DNA from 3 places in the Sporomusa termitida genome. Region 2 is predicted to be linked to each of the others. Evidence: riboswitches for the same ligand, from Rfam matches in the RefSeq annotation. Region 2 holds a riboswitch; each other region holds the start of a gene.
What was found. Region 2 has a riboswitch for cobalamin ahead of cbiD (cobalt-precorrin-5B (C(1))-methyltransferase CbiD). Riboswitches for the same ligand answer to the same signal wherever they lie in the genome.
Positions count from the first base shown of each region.

Region 1: linked by a shared signal. The riboswitch ahead of SPTER_RS01745 (FecCD family ABC transporter permease) and the one ahead of cbiD (cobalt-precorrin-5B (C(1))-methyltransferase CbiD) in region 2 are both predicted to bind cobalamin.
Region 3: linked by a shared signal. The riboswitch ahead of SPTER_RS10145 (MATE family efflux transporter) and the one ahead of cbiD (cobalt-precorrin-5B (C(1))-methyltransferase CbiD) in region 2 are both predicted to bind cobalamin.

Region 1 is NZ_CP036259.1:384,570-390,731, forward strand. It holds gene SPTER_RS01735 (putative cobaltochelatase) at 1-320, shown strand, start outside; gene SPTER_RS01740 (magnesium chelatase ATPase subunit I) at 339-1,373, shown strand; cobalamin riboswitch at 1,476-1,656, shown strand; gene SPTER_RS01745 (FecCD family ABC transporter permease) at 2,069-3,097, shown strand; gene SPTER_RS01750 (ABC transporter ATP-binding protein) at 3,105-4,364, shown strand; gene SPTER_RS01755 (efflux RND transporter periplasmic adaptor subunit) at 4,535-5,779, shown strand; gene SPTER_RS01760 (efflux RND transporter permease subunit) at 5,776-6,162, shown strand, end outside.
Region 2 is NZ_CP036259.1:1,835,402-1,841,563, reverse strand. It holds gene cobM (precorrin-4 C(11)-methyltransferase) at 1-259, opposite strand, end outside; gene cbiT (precorrin-6Y C5,15-methyltransferase (decarboxylating) subunit CbiT) at 304-885, opposite strand; gene cbiE (precorrin-6y C5,15-methyltransferase (decarboxylating) subunit CbiE) at 882-1,508, opposite strand; gene cbiD (cobalt-precorrin-5B (C(1))-methyltransferase CbiD) at 1,493-2,581, opposite strand; cobalamin riboswitch at 2,823-3,046, opposite strand; gene SPTER_RS08280 (LutC/YkgG family protein) at 3,253-3,858, shown strand; gene ldhH (L-lactate dehydrogenase (quinone) large subunit LdhH) at 3,858-6,029, shown strand.
Region 3 is NZ_CP036259.1:2,199,127-2,205,288, reverse strand. It holds tRNA gene SPTER_RS10160 (tRNA-Pro) at 6-82, shown strand; gene SPTER_RS10155 (ABC transporter family protein) at 535-1,899, shown strand; gene SPTER_RS10150 (hypothetical protein) at 2,215-2,574, opposite strand; gene SPTER_RS24715 (hypothetical protein) at 2,946-3,110, shown strand; cobalamin riboswitch at 3,440-3,623, shown strand; gene SPTER_RS10145 (MATE family efflux transporter) at 3,742-5,091, shown strand; gene SPTER_RS10140 (GNAT family N-acetyltransferase) at 5,158-5,667, shown strand; gene SPTER_RS10135 (MATE family efflux transporter) at 5,957-6,162, shown strand, end outside.

The sequences.
Region 1 (6,162 bases), 1.5 Mb from region 2:
TGGTCAAAGCGACTGAGGTTATCCGGCAGCAGCTTAAGCGCAGTCCGCACATGCGTCCTATCCTTATTTTACTTACTGACGGCAAGGCGACCACCGCAATGGCGGGCGGCAGCCCGCTGGCCGAAGCGCGGCTGGCAGCGGCTAATATCAGAGAAGAGCTGGATATCACCTGTCTGGTGATCGACACCGAGAAAAAAGATCTGCTGTCACTGGGCATCGCTCAGGAGTTAGCGGCAAGCATGGGTGCCAAGTGCTATACTGTTGAGCAGCTTAAAACCGACAGCCTTGCGGGTCTTGTCCGCGGGCAACTGGCTACTTAACGATACAAGGAGGATATTATGAATAACCATAAGCTGCAGCAGTATCCGTTTGCCGCCATTGTGGGACAAACCATTATGAAAAACGGCCTGATCCTGAATGTCATTAATCCCCGGCTTTCCGGCCTGCTTATCCGGGGAGAAAAGGGCACCGCTAAATCGACAGCAGTGCGGGCCCTTGGCGAACTTCTGCCGGAAATTGCAGTCGTCGCCGGCTGCCCGTATAGTTGCGATCCCGACAATGTTCAGGCCTACTGTCCGTATTGCCGGCAGCGTCAGGCTGCAGGGGAGGCTTTGCCCCGCCGGCACCGGCCGATGCGGGTGGTTAATCTGCCGGTATCGGCGACCGAAGACCGCGTTGTTGGCACCCTGGATATTGAGCAGGCCATCAAAAGTGGCGAGAAAAAATTTGAGCCGGGGGTGCTGGCTGAGGCCAATCGCGGCATTTTATATGTAGATGAGGTCAACCTGCTGGATGACCATATCGTCGATGTGCTGCTGGACGCAGCCGCCATGGGCATAAATACAGTGGAACGTGAGGGCGTGTCCTTTTCTCACCCGGCGCAATTTATTCTGGTGGGAACGATGAATCCGGAAGAGGGCGAACTGCGGCCGCAACTGCTGGACCGGTTTGGGCTCTGTGTGACAATTGCCGGTATTTATGATGCCGCTCAGCGCGTTGAAGTGATTAAACGGCGTGCCGCCTTTGAAGAGAATCCGGCAGCTTTTACCGCCGGCTGGGAAGCCGCGCAAATACGCCTCAAAGACCAGATTGCAGCTGCCCAACAATTGCTGCCGGCTGTGCGCGTTGATGACAATATCCTGTATAAGATTGCCGGCACCGCAATTGAGGTCGGTGTGGACGGCCACCGGGCCGATCTGGTAATGCTTAAGGCGGCTAAGGCCCTGGCTGCCTGGTACGGCAGTAATCAGGTCAGCGTAGAGCATGTGGCGGAAGTTAGTGAATTGGCGCTCATGCACCGTATGCGCCGCAAACCATTCCAGGAAGTCGGCACTGAGCAGCGGAAGCTGCAACAGATTATGAGTAAAATTTGATATTCTTTTATGTACGGCAGCAAGTAGACAGCAGCGAAAACTATTGACACAGTTCGAGATAAATTATATATTTATACCAATTAAAGAAAATATTTCATCGAAAATTGAATAAATAAGTCAGGTGCCAATAGGGCTTAATAGGGAAGAACGGTGCAACACCGGCGCGGTCCCGCCACTGTAATGGGAGCGAATCCAAGATATGCCACTGAAACAATTGGGTTTTGGGAAGGTTTGGAGGAGCAATGAACAAAGCCAGGAGAACTGCCTGTCTGTCAATCACCGTTTTACTCACGAGCGATGAGGAGGGGATTTAAGGAACACGTTGTTTCCGGTTGGGTTGTACGTCCGGCGATAGTGGCAGTTCTGTATTGTATGATATTAACCTCTTCGCATGCAGCGGAGAGGTTTTTTGTTCGCGCGTTTTTCTAGATAAGGTGCTGGCGAATCAGGTGCAACCAGAGTACCCGGTTCGCCAAACTTGTGTACAGGCTAGCCTGTGGCCGGGCTTATAGGAAAGCCAACAAAGACGACTAAGCTTTATTGGCTTTCCTATATAGTAAAATTGTCCGGGGTAAGCTAGAGGAGCCGGCATCTGTGCTGCCATACCCGCTTGGATTGGATCATTTGCTACCGGAAGGCTAATCACAATGGACCGTGGCGGCGAATTGTGCACCTGTAGATAAAGGAGTATGTTAATGAATAAATGGAGTAACCGAACCAAATGGAGCCTGTTAGTGGCTGTTTGTATCCTCACTGCTGTAGGCAGCCTCTGTTTTGGCCAGACTTTTTACTCGCCCGGCACGGTCTACTCGGCTATTGTGGCCGGCGGCACCGATTTTAGAAGCGGTGATTACACAAAGCAGGCTGAGGCCTATGCTGTGATCTGGCATATCAGACTGCCCCGGATTATTGCCGGCTTGCTGGTTGGCGCCGCGCTGGCCGTGGCCGGGGCCGTTATGCAGGGGATTTTTTCCAATCCCCTGGCGGAGCCGGGCATAATCGGCCTGTCCAGCGGGGCGTCCCTGGGGGCCGTTATTGCCATTGCCCTGGGAATTACGGGAGTAAGCTTATATGTGATGCCCCTGTTTGCCGTGATCGGCGCTGTTTTGGCGTTAGCCATTATTCTGCTGCTGGCCGTCCGGCAGGGCCGGATTCCGGTCATGGTTCTGCTGCTGGCCGGGGTCGCGGTCAATTCTTTTACCGGTGCCCTGACGAACGCGGTGCTGATGGTCTTGAACGAGCAGCGGCTGCGGGAATATCTGTTCTGGATCGTCGGCGGATTGGACTACCGGCGGTGGGAGCATATTACCCTGGCTATCGGTCCCATCCTGGCCGCTGTTATTATTTTATTTCTTATGGCCCGGCATTTGAATATTCTGGCCCTGGGGGAAACCGAGGCCCGCAGTGTCGGCCTCCATGTCATCCGCTACCGCTTGATTTTTCTCGGGCTAGCGGCTACGGCCACCGCCGCGGCGGTCTGTATCAGCGGCAGCATTGGTTTCGTCGGGCTGGTGATCCCCCACATGATGCGGTTTATTGTCGGACCCGACCACCGGCAGCTGCTGCCGGCGTGTACTTTGGCCGGCGGCACTTTTCTTGTCGCCTGCGATACGCTGGGGCGCAGCCTGTTCGGCGTTATCGAGATTCGCGTCGGTATCATCACCGCATTGTTGGGAGCCCCGTATTTTCTATATTTACTGCGCCGGTCGCAGCGAAAGGAGTAATGGGGCTATGAAGCGTGCTATTGTCAATGTGCAGGCCTTACGTGCCGGCTACGAGAAAAAAATTGTGTTGCAGGACATATCCTTCTCTGCCGGACAGGGAGAGCTGATTGGTATTATTGGTGCCAACGGCGCGGGTAAAAGCACCCTGCTGCGGACCATGCGGGGGCTGCTGCCCCGCCAAGGGGGCCGGGTAGAGCTGTTGGGCCGGGAAGTGGGGACTATCCCCGAGAAGGCACTGGCCAAGCAAGTTGCTTTTTTGCAGCAGGCAGTCGAGATTGGCTTCGGCTACACCAGCAAAGAGGTTGTTGCCGCCGGCCGCTATCCCTATCTCTCCTGGTGGCAGGGCGAAAGCCCGGAAGATGAAAAAATCATTCGCGAAAGTATGGAGTATACGGATGTGCTCAGCCTGGCCGATACCCCGCTGGCCAACATATCCGGCGGTCAGAAGCAGCGGGTGCTGCTGGCTAAGGTTTTGGCTCAGCAGACCCCGATCCTGTTCCTGGACGAGCCGATGACCGGCCTGGATGTTGTGTATCAGGAAGAGATATTCCGGTTTTGTCAGCGCCTTTGCCATCAGGGCAAAACCATATTGCTGGTGGTGCATGATCTAAGTGCGGCCGCCCGTTTTTGCTCGCGGCTGCTGTTGATTGGCCGGGGCGGCTTGCTGGCTGACGGTCCGCCCACCGCGGTGCTGACAAGGGAGCATTTGTCGCAGGCGTACGGACTGCCGGTGCAGGTCGTCCATAACCCGGTTACCGGCAGTGTGGAGGTGTTTGCCGGCCTGCGCCGGAACAAAAACGAACAGCTGCCGCGGGTGCACGTAATTGCCGGCGGCGGCTGCGGCTGTCCGGTAATCCGGCGGCTGGCGACCGCCGGTTTCGAGGTCAGCGTGGGGGTGGTGGCCGAAGGGGACAGCGATGCGGAAGCGGCCAGGATTTTTGCCGAAGACTACGTAATTACCAAACCATTCGCCGACAACGATGCGGACGCTGCCGTTGCAAATGGCAAGCTTGTGGCCCGGGCGGATGTGACGGTATTATGCAGTTTGCATGTTGGCAAAAATAATCTCGGTAATCTGGACGCGGCGATGAAGGCGGAAAAATTAATTATTCTTGAAGACAGCCCCATCGACGGACGCGATTATACCGGCGGCAGGGCAGCCGCGCTATACCGGCAATTGCTGGCTAAACATGGTGTGAAGGTCATGTCCACTTCTGCCTTCTATCATGAGATGTACAGCCTGCATGAGGACGAAAAAACTGTTTAATCAGCAACTGCAGCCTCTTTATCTATTTTATGCAAACAGAGTCAAGGAAGCTCCATGACAAGGAATATATTAAGTAATATAAGCAACGTTTACTGATTATGGGACCGGCATTACAATGTTCAGTTGATTTACAAAGCCTATGAGGTAAAGCTGCTGCTGGAGTGAACATTTTGGCAATACGAAAGATACTGGCGAATAAAAAACGGTGGTTATTGGCGGCAGTTGCGCTGACGGCGGTAATTCTTGCCGGCATTGGTCACTTTTTTAACTCCCAGGGCAATGTTGCCCGGAATGCTGCCCGGGGCGGCGTAGTCAGGCCGCTGGTGACGGCGGTGACTGTTGAACCCCGTGATATGCTGACAAGAGTGCTATTGAGCGGGCAGACGGCAGCGGCGGCGCAGGTGGATATAGCAGCAAAATATTCCGGCCGTATTGCTCAGGTCCGGGTGGAGCTGGGGCAGGTTGTGGCTGCCGGTCAGGTGTTAGCGGTCCAGGATATGCAGGACATCCTGCTGTCAATTGCCCAGACCGAAGCTGTGATCAGGCAGGCCCGGGCTGAGGGCACCGAGGCTAAAGCCGCTTATGACGCCGGCTATCAACAGGCTGATGCTGATTATCAGCGCAATCTGGCCAATTATCAGCGTTATGAGGAGTTGTACCGGACAGGGGCAGTTTCCCGCGAGGCGCTTGATGGCGCCAGGCAGCAAATGATTAATGCCCAGACCGCCTTTGCCGCCTTACGCGAGCAGGTTATGGACGGTGGGCAGCCGGCGGTGCTGGCCGCGAAACAGGCCGCGCTGGCCAGGGCCGAATACAGTCTTAATCTGCTGGAACAGCAACGTGCTGATCTGGTGCTGCGGGCGCCCCGGGCCGGTATTGTCGGGTACAGGCAGGTCGAGGCTGGTGAATTTGTCGCAGCAGGCCAGAAACTACTGACCATCGTTGACAACAGCACGATTTACATCGATTGTCAGGTTTCCGAGCAATATGCAGCCCATATCCGGCCCGGTATGCAGCTGGAGTTCATGATTGACTCCCTGGGGCGGCGGTTTCCCGGAACCGTTATTTATATTAGCCCGGCCAGTGACAGCACCACCCGGGTATTCACTGTCAGGTCCCTGCTGGCGCAAGCGGACGGGGCAATAAAAAGCGGCATGTTTGCCCAGGCCCAGGCAGCGATTATGCTCAAACCTCATACCCTGTTTGTGCCGAAAAACGCCGTGCTGCAAAAAAACGGCAAGCATTATCTGTTTGTCATCAAGGAGAATAACCAGGTTGAACAGCGCCTGGTAACACCTGGCCAGCGCAATGATGATTTTATCGAGATACTGACTGGAATCCGGGCCGGCGAACGGGTCGCAGCCAGCAATATATCCCGTCTCAAGCCGGACAGTTTCGTTGAGGTGGATGCATGAACATCACCCGCTTCTCGATTCAGCGTCCGGTGGGCATCACTATGATTGTCCTGTTATTTGTCGTTCTTGGCCTGTATAGTTTCCTGCGGATCGGCGTTGAGTTATTGCCGGCTCTGAATAATCCCTATGTTACCGTTACTGTTGACTATGCAGGCGCCAGTGTGGAAGAGATGGAGGAAAGTGTCGTCAAGCCGCTGGAACAAGGCCTCTCCTCCCTCGCCCATCTGCGGCGGATGGTTGCCATCGCCAGGCCGGAAAAGGCTACTGTTATTCTTGAATTTGATTTAATGGCTAATGTTGATGTGGTTTCCATTGATGCGTCCAAGGCGGTCAGCCGGGTGCGAAAAAACTTGCCTGATGAGATTAATGAGCCGGTGGTTATC
Region 2 (6,162 bases):
AGATGCTGGGGTCACCGGTATGAAGCCTGACCACCAGCTTGTTGTCCTTAACCCCCGCCGTCATCACGGCAATAACTTCAGCCAGGGTCATGGAAGCGCTATTATAAATCACAGCCCCATTTTTGGCCAACGATAACAGCGCCGGGTTTACCAGCGAACCGGCATAGATAATAATATCCGCCTGACCTAAAAGACGCTGCCCTTTCACGGTTATGAGCTCAGGGTCGCCCGGTCCGGCTCCTACAAAAAATACATTCATTTCACTTGTGCTCCCTTCTTCTTCCCTGTTCATTGCTTCGACAGCTACCCGTTTTTACCACAGGCAATTATATAAATCGGATTAAGTGCTTTAAACATATTGCTGGCACCAGCCTGCTGGAGACGGGTAACCTGAATACAGCAGGCTTCAACATTGTACTCAGTCCGTTGCCGCATGCTGCCAAGGGCAGCTGCTAACGTCTCCACCGTAACCGCCGTTATAATTATTCTGCCGCCCGGCTTAAGCAAACGGTCGGCACCGCTGAGAATCTCAGGCAGCCTGCCGCCGCTGCCGCCAATTAAAATTACGTCAGCCGCCGGCAGCCCGGCCAGCGCTTCCGGGGCAGCACCTAATATGACTTCAACATTGGCAGCCTGAAATTTAGCGGCATTAACCTTAATTAGATCAACACCTTCCGGTTCCCGCTCAATGGCAATTACCCGGCCCCGGCTGGCCAGCAAAGCCGCCTCGACTGACAAAGAGCCGGTACCGGCACCAATGTCAATAACAGTATCAGCAGCACCAATCCCCGCTTTCGCCAGGGTCAATATCCTGATTTCCTGCTTGGTCATCGGGATACCGCCCCGGATAAACTCGCTGTCGGGAATTCCCAGCTTATGGTTCATGCCTTCACCACCATTACACTATGTTCAAAACCGGGTGTAGCCACCGTCTCGGCTAAAGTCAGCGCCGCTACCTCTTCATTATCATAAGACAAATTGGTGCACAGCCAGACACACGCCGTTTCCGGCCACCCCTGCGCTAACAAAATGCGGGCAATATGGCCAGGATTATGCTGAGGATCGGTTAAAATACCCAGTTTATAGCCCGGCCTGAATTTAAGCAGCTCATCAGCCGCCTTGCGGCCATGCATACTAAGCAAGGCCGCATCCTGCCAGACTTCGGCAAGACGGGCAAACGCCAGCTGCACCGAGCTGATGCCGGGGATAACCCGGATACGCGCAGGCGCGAACCGGCTCCTGAGCGCAGTCAGCATACTGTAAAACCCGGGATCTCCCGACACCAGCACAATTACATCCTGACAAGTAAGCTGCTGCCCGATAAAGTCAAGCACGCCCTGAATATCTTTATCTATAATCCGGCTAACCTGGTTGGCTGAGCCAAATGTGTCAAGCGCCCGCTGACTGCCCACCAAAACCTTCGCCCCGGCAATAATCCGGCTCGCGATAGGCAGCACATAATCAGGCGAACCAGGGCCAATGCCCACAACTACTATCTGATGTTCCATCCTAAATGGCCTCCAATTTCCCTGGCTGTCTGATCAAGCCCCAGTATCTCGCCCTTCAGTGTGACAATCACTGTCCCCACGGCCAAATCGCCGAACACATACCGCTCGGCCCGGGCACTGGCCCGCTCAGCCAACACCTTGTACACAGCCGTCATATCATAACGGGCAATAATCGGCATGACAGCCTCGGTCGTAGTGGAGGCCAAAACCTCCTCAACTGCGGCCTGAGGCGCGCCGCCGGCGGCCAGATAGGCGGCCAGCGTTTCCAGTCTGGCGTCAGCCATCCGGTTATGGGTATGAAATATGCCAGCCGATACTTTGACTATTTTTCCGAGATGACCGAATAAAAGCACCCGGCGCATGCCATATTTAACGGCATGCTCCAGCATATGCCCGATAAAGTTGCTGGTCTGAACAACAGCGGCGGCCGGGATACCATAGCGGTTGATTGCGATATCCTGGCCAATTTTTCCCGGGGCAAATACGATCTCATTATATCCCAAGGCCTGTACCACACTGATTTGCGGCACAAGCGAATTCTTAAACGCTTCTTCTGACATCGGTTCAACAATACCGGTAGTGCCGATAATGGATAAACCGCCAACAATCCCGAGGATTGGATTCAGCGTTCTGGTAGCCAGTTTTTCCCCGCCGGGTACAGAGATCGTCACGACCGCGCCCATGCCCGGCGGCAGGCACTCCTCAACAGCCCGGCTAATCATAGCCCGCGGCCCGGGATTCACCGCCGGCTCACCCACAGGCATCGCTAGCCCCGGCTTGGTCACTGTCCCGACTCCTTCACCGGCTTTAATCATTACGCCTGGCTCACCGCTTATCATAATTTCAGCTACAATTTTTACCCCGTTGGTAATATCCGGGTCATCACCGGCGTCTTTAATAACCCAGGCCGTACCACCGCCGGCAATTGCATAGCTGCCGGCCACTGGCGCTACCAGCGCCACCCCCTGCGGTGAAATTACCTCAACTGCGGCCACAGGCTGCCCTTTCCAGGCCATTATCGCAGCTTTAGCGGCGGCAGCCGCACAGGTTCCTGTAGTAATCCCCTTGCGCATCGGTTTGTCAGACAATAAAAAACCCCCTTGAGCAGGGGGTAAATACCAAACAAGATTTTTTTTGCCTGATTATTGTACCCACACCTGCCTATCTTCCGTAGGTCCCAGTACTTCATCTTTTTAAAACCGTGGAATCGTTTGCACGGGCCTTGCATATCGGCCATAGGTAAGGCGGCGACAACGCAGCAGGGCGGGAAAAGCTGCGCAAACTATCCTTGGTTTTGAGGGAGATGAAATATAGCGGCATGTGCCGGAACAGGCAGGTCTTCTGACTCTGGTTCATCGCGACCTTAGTAGTCCACCAAGCCCAAGCTAGACTTGACGGACTACTCGCCTTCCCGGTTTCCCAGTGGCACAAATTAAGCAGCATCCCCAATACAGTGGCGGGACCGTGCCGGTATTGCACCGGACTTCCCTATTAAGCGTGAAGCACCCGTTCCCTACACCTATCAAATTATTATTTTAGATTAATTCCCTATTGTTAAGTATTTTTCCTGCCGGTCGGTCGAATAATTATGAATTTTAATAGTTAGCCTCTTAATTACAAAAATTATGCAATTTTTTGCGAATTCAAACAGGATTTTTTTATACTAATGCGGAATGTTACACTGGTCAGACCATCATACCAAATATTTAATCTTAATTATGGGGGAGTGGAGAGTTTGAAAAAAGTGAGTGAGCATTGGCAACCAGCGCTTACAGCCTATGCCGACGGCTTCAGCCTGTTCTCAGAGTTTGAAGCAAGAGCCAAAAATGCAGCCGCTGAGGTTTTCCGGGTCAAAACAGCGGCCGACGCTACTGAAGTCGTTACCAGCCTTGTAAAGTACACTAATGCCCGCAAGATTGTAGCTGTTAACAGCCCGCTGCAGCAGGCAGCCGGCATCAATGCCGCCCTGGCCGGACTTGGTGTTGCTCTGTACACCGACCAGGCCGACATTGCCGAGCATGCGGAGAGCGCTGACATTGGCATCTCGGCGGTGGAATTTGCCATCGCTGAATCAGGCAGCGTCTGCCAGGATGCCATGGCCTTTGAAAGCCGCCTGGTCTCCATGCTGCCTCCTGTTCATGTTGTTTTTATGAACAGTGGTCATGTTGTGCCTGGCGTAACGGAAGCCATGGAGGTAATCTCCAGGGTATATGACCGTGGTTATATTAGTTTCATTACCGGTCCCAGCCGCACTGCCGACATTGAACGCGTGCTGACAATCGGCGTACATGGTCCCAGCCGTTTTATCATTATTGCCGTTGATGAAGAAGTTAACGGAGGTAATTATTAATGAATACGAACAACCGGAATATAAAAAATGAAATAGAAGAGAAACTGAACGATGATGTATTGCGCGGCGCCTTAGGCCGTTTTGCCGAGGCCTACCCCGTCTCCCGGGCCAAGGCTTATGAGAATGTAGCCGATGTCGAAGCCCTCCGTGAGCAGGTCCGGCAAATGAAGATGGGGACTGTTGCCGACATTGACAACCTGGCTGCTAAATTTGAAGCCGAAGCAACCAGCCGCGGCGCCAAAGTATTCCGGGCCCATGATGGTGAGGCCCTGAAAAAATATCTTATCAATCTCTGTCAGGAAAAAAACGTAAAGCGGATTGTCAAATCCAAATCCATGGCCTCCGAGGAGATTCACCTTAACCATGACCTGGAGGCGGCCGGACTGCATGTAAAGGAAACCGACCTGGGCGAGTGGATTATCTCCCTGGCCGGCCACAAGCCCTCCCATATGGTCATGCCGGCCATCCATTTAAACCGGGAGCAGATTGCCGATTATTTTTCCCGGGAACTGAAACAGGAAATTCCCACTGATATTCCCTTTATGGTCCAGGCAGCCCGTACAGCCCTCAGAAGTGAATTCCTTCAGGCCGATATGGGCATTTCCGGGGCAAACTTCGGCATCGCCGAAAATGGGGCTATCGGCCTGGTAACCAATGAAGGCAATGCCCGCCTGGTAACTACCCTGCCCCGTATTCATGTTGTTATCATTGGTTATGAAAAGCTGATCCCCACAATCAAAGACGCCGCACCAATCCTGCGCACCCTGCCGCGCAACGCCACCGGCCAGTTGATGACCAGCTATATGACCATGACTTCAGGCGTTACCCCGGTAATGGTTAAACAGGCTGGCAAATGGGTTGAACAGGAAAAGGAGCTTCATATAATCCTTTTTGATAATGGCCGCTTAAAAGCAGCCCGTGATGACAAATTCAAAGAAATCTACCAATGCGTCCGCTGTGCCTCGTGCCTGAACGTTTGTCCTGTATATACGCTGGTAGGCGGCCATGTGTACGGTCACATTTATGCCGGCGGCATCGGCGCCATCCTGACGGCCTTCCTCAACAGCATGGGGGACTTTGAAAAAATCAATGAGTTATGTATCGGCTGCCGCAAATGTGTCGAGATATGCCCCGGCAAGATTGACATCCCCCATCTCATCGAGGAGCTCCGGGCTAAAGCCGTCCGGGAACATGGGCTGCCGTTCGGCGTTAAAGCGGTATTTGAGAACGTCCTCGCCAACCGCAAGGTTTTTCACACCCTGCTGCGCCTGGCCGCCATTGGGCAGAAACCCTTCCAGTCCGGCCGCTTAATCCGCCATCTGCCTCTGTTTCTGGCCGGCATGGCCAAAGACCGCAGCCTGCCGGCGGTCGCTGATTCTCCCTTCCGTGACCGGGTGGCCAAAGTAACAAAAACAATAGATAAACCGGCCAAACGGATTGCTTTTTTCAGCGGCTGCAACATTGATTTTATTTTTCCGGAAACCGGTGAAGCCGTGTATAAGGTGCTCCAGAACCTGAACATGGAGATTGTGTTTCCCGAGGAGCAAAGCTGCTGCGGTAAACCGGTCCTGGGTATGGGCGACCGGGAAACAGCCAAACGAATTGCCCGCAAGAACATTGAGGTCTTTGAAGCAGCCAATGCCGACACCATTCTCTCGGCCTGCCCGACCTGTGCCGAGACCTGGCATCAAACCTATGCCGAATTATTTGCCGATGAGCCGGAATGGCAGGTACGGGCTGAGAAAATCGGCCATAAAGTCTGTGAGTTCACCAGCTTTGTCGCCGGGGAATACCAAAAAGCCGGCCGGTTAACGAAAACAGCCGGTCATAAAAAAGTGACCTACCATGACTCGTGCCATATGAAACGGGGGCTCGGTATTTACACTGAACCGCGGCAGCTGCTGGCAGCCGCCCCAGGCTATGAACTGGTGGAAATGAAAGACTGCGACAAATGCTGCGGCATGGCCGGCGCGTTCGGGGTCAAATACAGCGAGCTGTCAATGCCGATCCTTAAGCAAAAGCTTGCCAACATCAAGGCCAGTGACGCCGAGGTGATTGCCGTTGCCTGCCCGGCCTGCATGATGCAGATTCAGGGCGGCCTTGACAAACAGCTGCCGGCTGTAAAAATCAAGCATGTAGCAGAAGTCTTAGCTGAGAATGTAAAGGATTAAAAGGTTATCTTCTGAGCCCACCACAAAAAGGAGTCTTCCCCCAGGAAGGCTCCTTACTTGCTTAATCCAATCCTATAAAGTTGACGGCTACACCGGCTCCCTCACGCGGCTCGGACCGCCGCTGCCAGCCACT
Region 3 (6,162 bases), 360 kb from region 2:
AATGTCGGGGCGTAGCTCAGCTTGGTAGAGCGCTACCTTGGGGTGGTAGAGGCCGCACGTTCAAGTCGTGTCGCTCCGACCAGATAAAAAATATCGATAACCCCAGATAAATCAAGGGTCTGCAGAATTGCAGGCCTTTTTATTTTTTGGCTTTTTCGAGCCATTTTTCAAGCCAGTGTAGCAAAAATGTAGCAGGAAGATTAAAAATGACCCTATTTTGACGCAAAGCTAGGATAAACTTGACGTCAAGATAGGAGTATACTTTAATATTATATTTTCTATTATTAAATTTAAATAATTAGACAATAACAGTAATATTTTATAATTTCAGGAAGGAAAATTATATAAGAATATTCAATATAAACCAATAACTTGGTACAGCAAAAACCGCCATTATATTATCAAAGTTATAAACTAATCAAAAGATTATCGCAAAATAATCAGCTTTGCCAACTTGAAAACTCAATCCCATAGATTATGCTGCTCGCTGGCAGTAAAGAACTTTTTTATTTTGGTTAGGAGTACATGCCTAAAATGAAAAAATTTAATATGTTTATTTTTGTTAATAAAAGTTTTTGTTTAATGATACTATGCATTCTTATCCTACAAGCAATACTCGCATCTTCAACCTTATGGATAGTTAAATTGAGTCAAGCAGTCGTATTAAAACAAGATTTTTCATTATGGTTGGTGCTATTTATACTATCGTTATCTTTAATATATATTCCAGGTCCCGGAACGGCTTACTTTCAGAGCAAAGCTATTTTTAGTTCTTTTAGAAAGTATGTTGATATGTTTACAGTTTCTTTTAGGGGCAGAGCCCAATTAAGAACTAATATCGAATTCAAACAAGAACGACAGCCTTATTTAAATAATGAGGCATGGTTGGTAATCAATGAATTCGTGGGGTTTATTATCAGTGTACTCACTACTCTTTTTAATATTGTTTTTAACATAGGTATTCTTGGTTTTATTATTGATAAAAAGTTGATGCTTGCTTATGCCATAACGATTCCGTTAATTACTATTGCTGTTAAAAGTCTAAAACCGCTGGTAACTGCTTCCGCCAAACAGGCCCAAGCAGACCGAACAGCTATGATGCAATCATTGTTACCAGCCTGGGACTCCATTTTAATTGGCAATCAATTAAATATACATTTATGGAAAAATTATTTTATCGATAAACATAACAAAGCGAATACGTCAGCTTTGAAATCTGTACTTTTTAGTGAACTGACAACCGTAATTTCCATGTTTCTTGTCTTATTGCCGATAATTGGTACTTGGGTGTGGTTAATATATCAAAATATAGGAAATGAAGTATTCCTAAGTATGCTTATTGCTACATTTCCCCGGCAAGTTATAACCATTTTTCATGTGACTGCAATTGTAGCTTATGCATCGCGTTGGAATAGTTTAAAAACGCGGCTTGAGGGATTAAAATCAGCCTTGATTATTACCGAACCTATAAATGGTGGCACTATTTCCTGGAATCGGATTAAGGCTGAAAAAGACAATACGATTATTACTATTGCTTCTATGAATTCCATACAAGATATTACTCAAGACTTTAGTCCGGGAAGAATTACTCTACGAGGCGATAATGGTACAGGAAAATCGTCACTTCTGGCCCTGATTAAGGAACAGTTAAGCGAAAAAGCTGTCCTGTTACCGCCTCATTCTGATATGTTTTTTGAATTCAGTTCTAATAAAAACTTATCCACCGGCGAAAAAACCATAGAGTCATTAGATGAGATAAAAAGAAGCGGCAAGCTTCAACTACTATTGTTAGACGAGTGGGATGCAAATTTAGATAAAAATCATATTGTTAATATATCAGAAAAATTAAATGAACTCGCAAAAGAAATATGTATTATAGAAGTACGTCATCGAAGTTAGCCATAGGTGGGCACTAGGCTGTAGGCTAGGAAGATATAGCAATTGTGGTTTTGTCATGATGACACCACGCCAGGCAGAGAAGATTAAGCAACAATTGTGTGAAGTGTGAGGCCTGACCCCGGACACGGACTATTTATATCATCAACATGAACTGGAAGAGGATTGAACCGGAGAGCTGAACCAGCTTAAGGCTTCACACACGATGTGGAGCTTTTTTTATTTTTGGCAGTTTGGGCACACCATCGATTGGTTAATCTTCTTTATGAATGAATAGAAGCCGGTACTCTAGTATGACAGCCCCTGTACACGTAATTGCTATTTAGCTTTCTTGCTGGCGGCGACTTCCGCTTCCATCTGCAATTGGCGCATGACCAGGATGTTAATGGATTCTCCCTGGGTTGTCTGGGTGGCCATTATGGAGTCAGTTTTCTTGTCGATATGCGCCAGAAGATGATACACGTCCTGCTGCTGGACTTGTCCGTATTGTTCCACCTTGGCGTCAAGTGCAGCTATGTCGGTCTTTAATTCGGCTTTCGTCTCTTTCAATTCCTGGCGTAATCCCTCAACAGATGCCTTCGTATCCTGGCGTAGCTCCTCAAGGGCTGCGTTATTACTGCCTACCATTTTGATGAGCTGTTCCATCATGGATTGAATCTGATTTAACTGCTCGCTCACACCAAGTCCCTCCCGTAATGCCTTCAGTGACTTCATTATACCATGAGTCGCAGGCAATAGAAAGGCAGGTGTAGTGTCATGTCCGCTTTATTCTTGCTGGCGCCGGTAACTGAAATTCAGTTCAGCGGCTGATACCGTAAATGCTTTCACGGACAAAGGATAGGCTCGCTTGATATACTGATTGGCTCTATTGCTGGCGGCTGTGCTAAAGCCTGTGACAAACCCACACATTCATAGGGATTGGGCCGGTGCTGTTCCCTGCTTAGGAAGGCAGGCAGAGACTTTTTTCCCCGCGAAAAAATTTTAACTTTTTACAAACGGCTCTAATGCAATGTGAATATAATAAAATAACATAATATGGAGGTATTAAGATGGATATAGAAAAAATTAAAACTACGATTGATGATGTCGGCCGAAAAACCAAGGGGGCTGTAAATGGTTTCGCAGCTATTCATAATTTTGAAAGCTGGCAGGTATGGCTGGGGCTTGTGATTCTGATTGTTCTAACCTTATTGATTGCTTTAATACTTTGTTAAAGGTACAAAAAGGCAGGGGCCTGAAGCAGTTCTAGACAAATTTATGATAAAGTCAGGATAACTGCTTGTAGCTGCTAGAACAAGGTTTTTACGTTATATATAGGTATAGGCAGCTAGTTAATTTTTCTATGACTGTATGGCCACATACAGTCTTTTTTACATGATTAGAGCACTGGCTATATTTCCCCAAGTCATCAAGTCTCTTTGATCTGTCGGAAAATAGTTATGACTAATTGGCAGCGGAGCAGGCTCTTGACAAATTTAGCCTTTTTATGCAATACTTTTATACAAGTGTCTTACATAATTATATACATTATCTGCGCTGAAAACTCCATAACTACGATATAGGTGCCCGAGAGGGCTTAATAGGGAAGTCCGGTTGAAAGCCGGCGCGGTCCCGCCACTGTAATGGGAGAGCAATTCCAAGAAATGCCACTGAAACGTTTTGTTTTGGGAAGGTTTGGAGGAGCGATGATCCAGAGCCAGGAGAACTGCCTATATGTCAATCACCGTTATTACCTGCGAACGATAGGGAGGAGATTTGTGCAATAGTTTTTTTGTGCTTATTTTATCCCAAGGCAGTCAATGCATTGGGATATTTATTTGATTACACCGACAGTAAGGAGCACAAATGCAGGAAAAAACAACAACTGTGATTGGCCTGGCTGATCATAAAAACTTCATGGCTCTGGCCATACCGTTGACCATTGCCACACTAACCACACCGCTGCTGGGGGTCGTCGATACGGCAATTATGGGCAGGCTCCCGCAGGCCGCCTACATTGGTGGTGTTTCCATCGCGGTGCTTATTTTTAACACATTATACTGGGTTCTGGGTTTCTTACGTGTCAGCACTTCAGGGTTTAGTGCCCAAGCCAGCGGCAGCGGAGATAAACAGGCGATTACGCTGGCATTGTTAAGGCCGCTGCTGATTGCTATTGGCCTCGGGCTGGTGATTGTTGCTCTGCAGTGGCCGATAAAGCAGATCTCATTTACCCTGCTGGCGCCGAATGAGACAGTGGGCGAGATTGCCGCCGCCTATTATCATATCCGCATCTGGAGCGCGCCGTTTACGCTGGGCAATTATGTCATTGTCGGCTGGCTGATGGGAATGGCGAAAGTAAAACTTTCGCTTGCTTTGCAGGTTTTTATGAATGTGCTGAATATGGTGCTGGCAATATTGTTTGTCGCCGGCTTCGGCTGGGCGGCCGGGGGGGTAGCGGCGGCAACGCTGATTGCCGAGATTGCGGCTTTTCTGCTGAGTGCAGCCATTTTATTACAAAGCAGGGCTATTACACTGGCGAAGCTTTCAGTAAAAATGATTGTTGATCCGGCGGCATTGATCCACATGATGAAAGTAAACCGGGATTTGTTTATCAGAACAGCCTGTCTGCTGACTGTTTACAATTGCCTGGCGGCTTACGGCCTGCGGTACGGGGACACCATTCTGGCGGCCAATGCCGTTTTATTGCAGCTGCATTTTGTGATGGCCTACTTCCTGAGCGGATTTGCCAATGCCGGTACTGTTATGGTAGGTCAGGCAATTGGCGAGAAAAATGAGGCGCTATATGGCAAAACCGTTAAGCTGACAGCCATCTGGGGCGGCGCTACCGCAGTTGTATTGGCAGCAATGATAGTAATGTTTAGAATTCCTCTGATTCAAATGTTTACCACCCTGGCTGATGTCCAGCAGGTCGCATTGCAATATAGTTTCTGGCTAGCCCTGTTTCCCCTGGCCGCTTTCTGGGGGCTGGAGCTGTACGGGGTTTTTGTGGGGGCAACGGCGGCGGCGCCGGTCCGTAATTCACTGGTATATTCTTTGATCACTTATTTCATCTGCCTGTGGCTGGCCGTTCCCACCCTGGGCAACCATGGCATTTGGCTGGCGTTTATCGTATTCAGTCTGGGCCGCTCGCTTTTCCTGTGGGCTTATCTGCCAGGACTGAACAGGAGAATTGCCCAATTGACGGCTAAAGCCTAACAAGGCGGGCAGCCGTAGACCTGCAAAAAGAATGTAACGGCTAAACACTTATAGGGAGGTATTTGCTTGACTACGCAGAATTTAGTAATCCGTCCCATTCGGTCTGAAGACATAGCATCTGTACAGGACTTTTTGTTAAAGCAGCTGCGGGATTTATTCCACCAGGAAGGTCAGGTGGCCATTACTGACGATGTCTGGGGACTGGGAAAAACCTACCTTGAACCGGAAAACTGCAACATGTGGGCGGTATTTACACCAGCGGGAACTGTTGTCGGTTCGGCAGCGATTTGTGCTTACAATGACAGAATCGAGTTGCTCAAGGGCCGCTACCATCTGCCCGCAACCGCCGAAGTGGGACGCTGCTACATTGACGCCGGTTTAAGACGCCAGGGAATTGGTTCAAAGCTTGTCGGACTAATGACTGACTTTTGCCGGCAGCACGGGTATAAAATGCTGTATCTGCATACCCATCACTTTTTGCCCGGAGGCTTTAACTTTTGGCAGAAACAGGGGTTTGAAATTATCCTTGATCAAGGCGGCAGTTTTGAGATTGTACATATGGAAAAACGATTATAACCGACAAGCGCAAAATACAGGCCTGTATTAACCAGGAAAATGCTTTGCTTATTATCTGTAAGAGGGCATTTTTATGGTTTTTCCGCTTACCGTTAGCTTGTGCCAGGTAAGGGCAGCAGCGGCTAACGGTAAGCCGTATTTCTTATCTGTAATCCTGAAGGGCAGGATAATTTTTTTAATTAAAATATCCCCCGTGGGGGGATATGGCTGAAAGCCAAAGTCTGAACCCAGGCGTTTAACCCAGTAAGTCTGGACTGGGATGATACTATGAAGGCCGGGAGATTTGCAAATGCCTAATTCGGTCAGTAGCGAAACATGGAAAGAGAAAGTCCGGGTAGTATTGACATTGGCTGTGCCAACTGTAATCGAAAATTTTTTATTAAATATTGTTGGGTTTGTTGATACCCTGTTTGTTGCTAAAATCGGCTTGCAGGAAGTTGCCGCCGTGGGCGTGACCAATGCCATCGTAGCCATTTATATTGCGGTATTTATGGC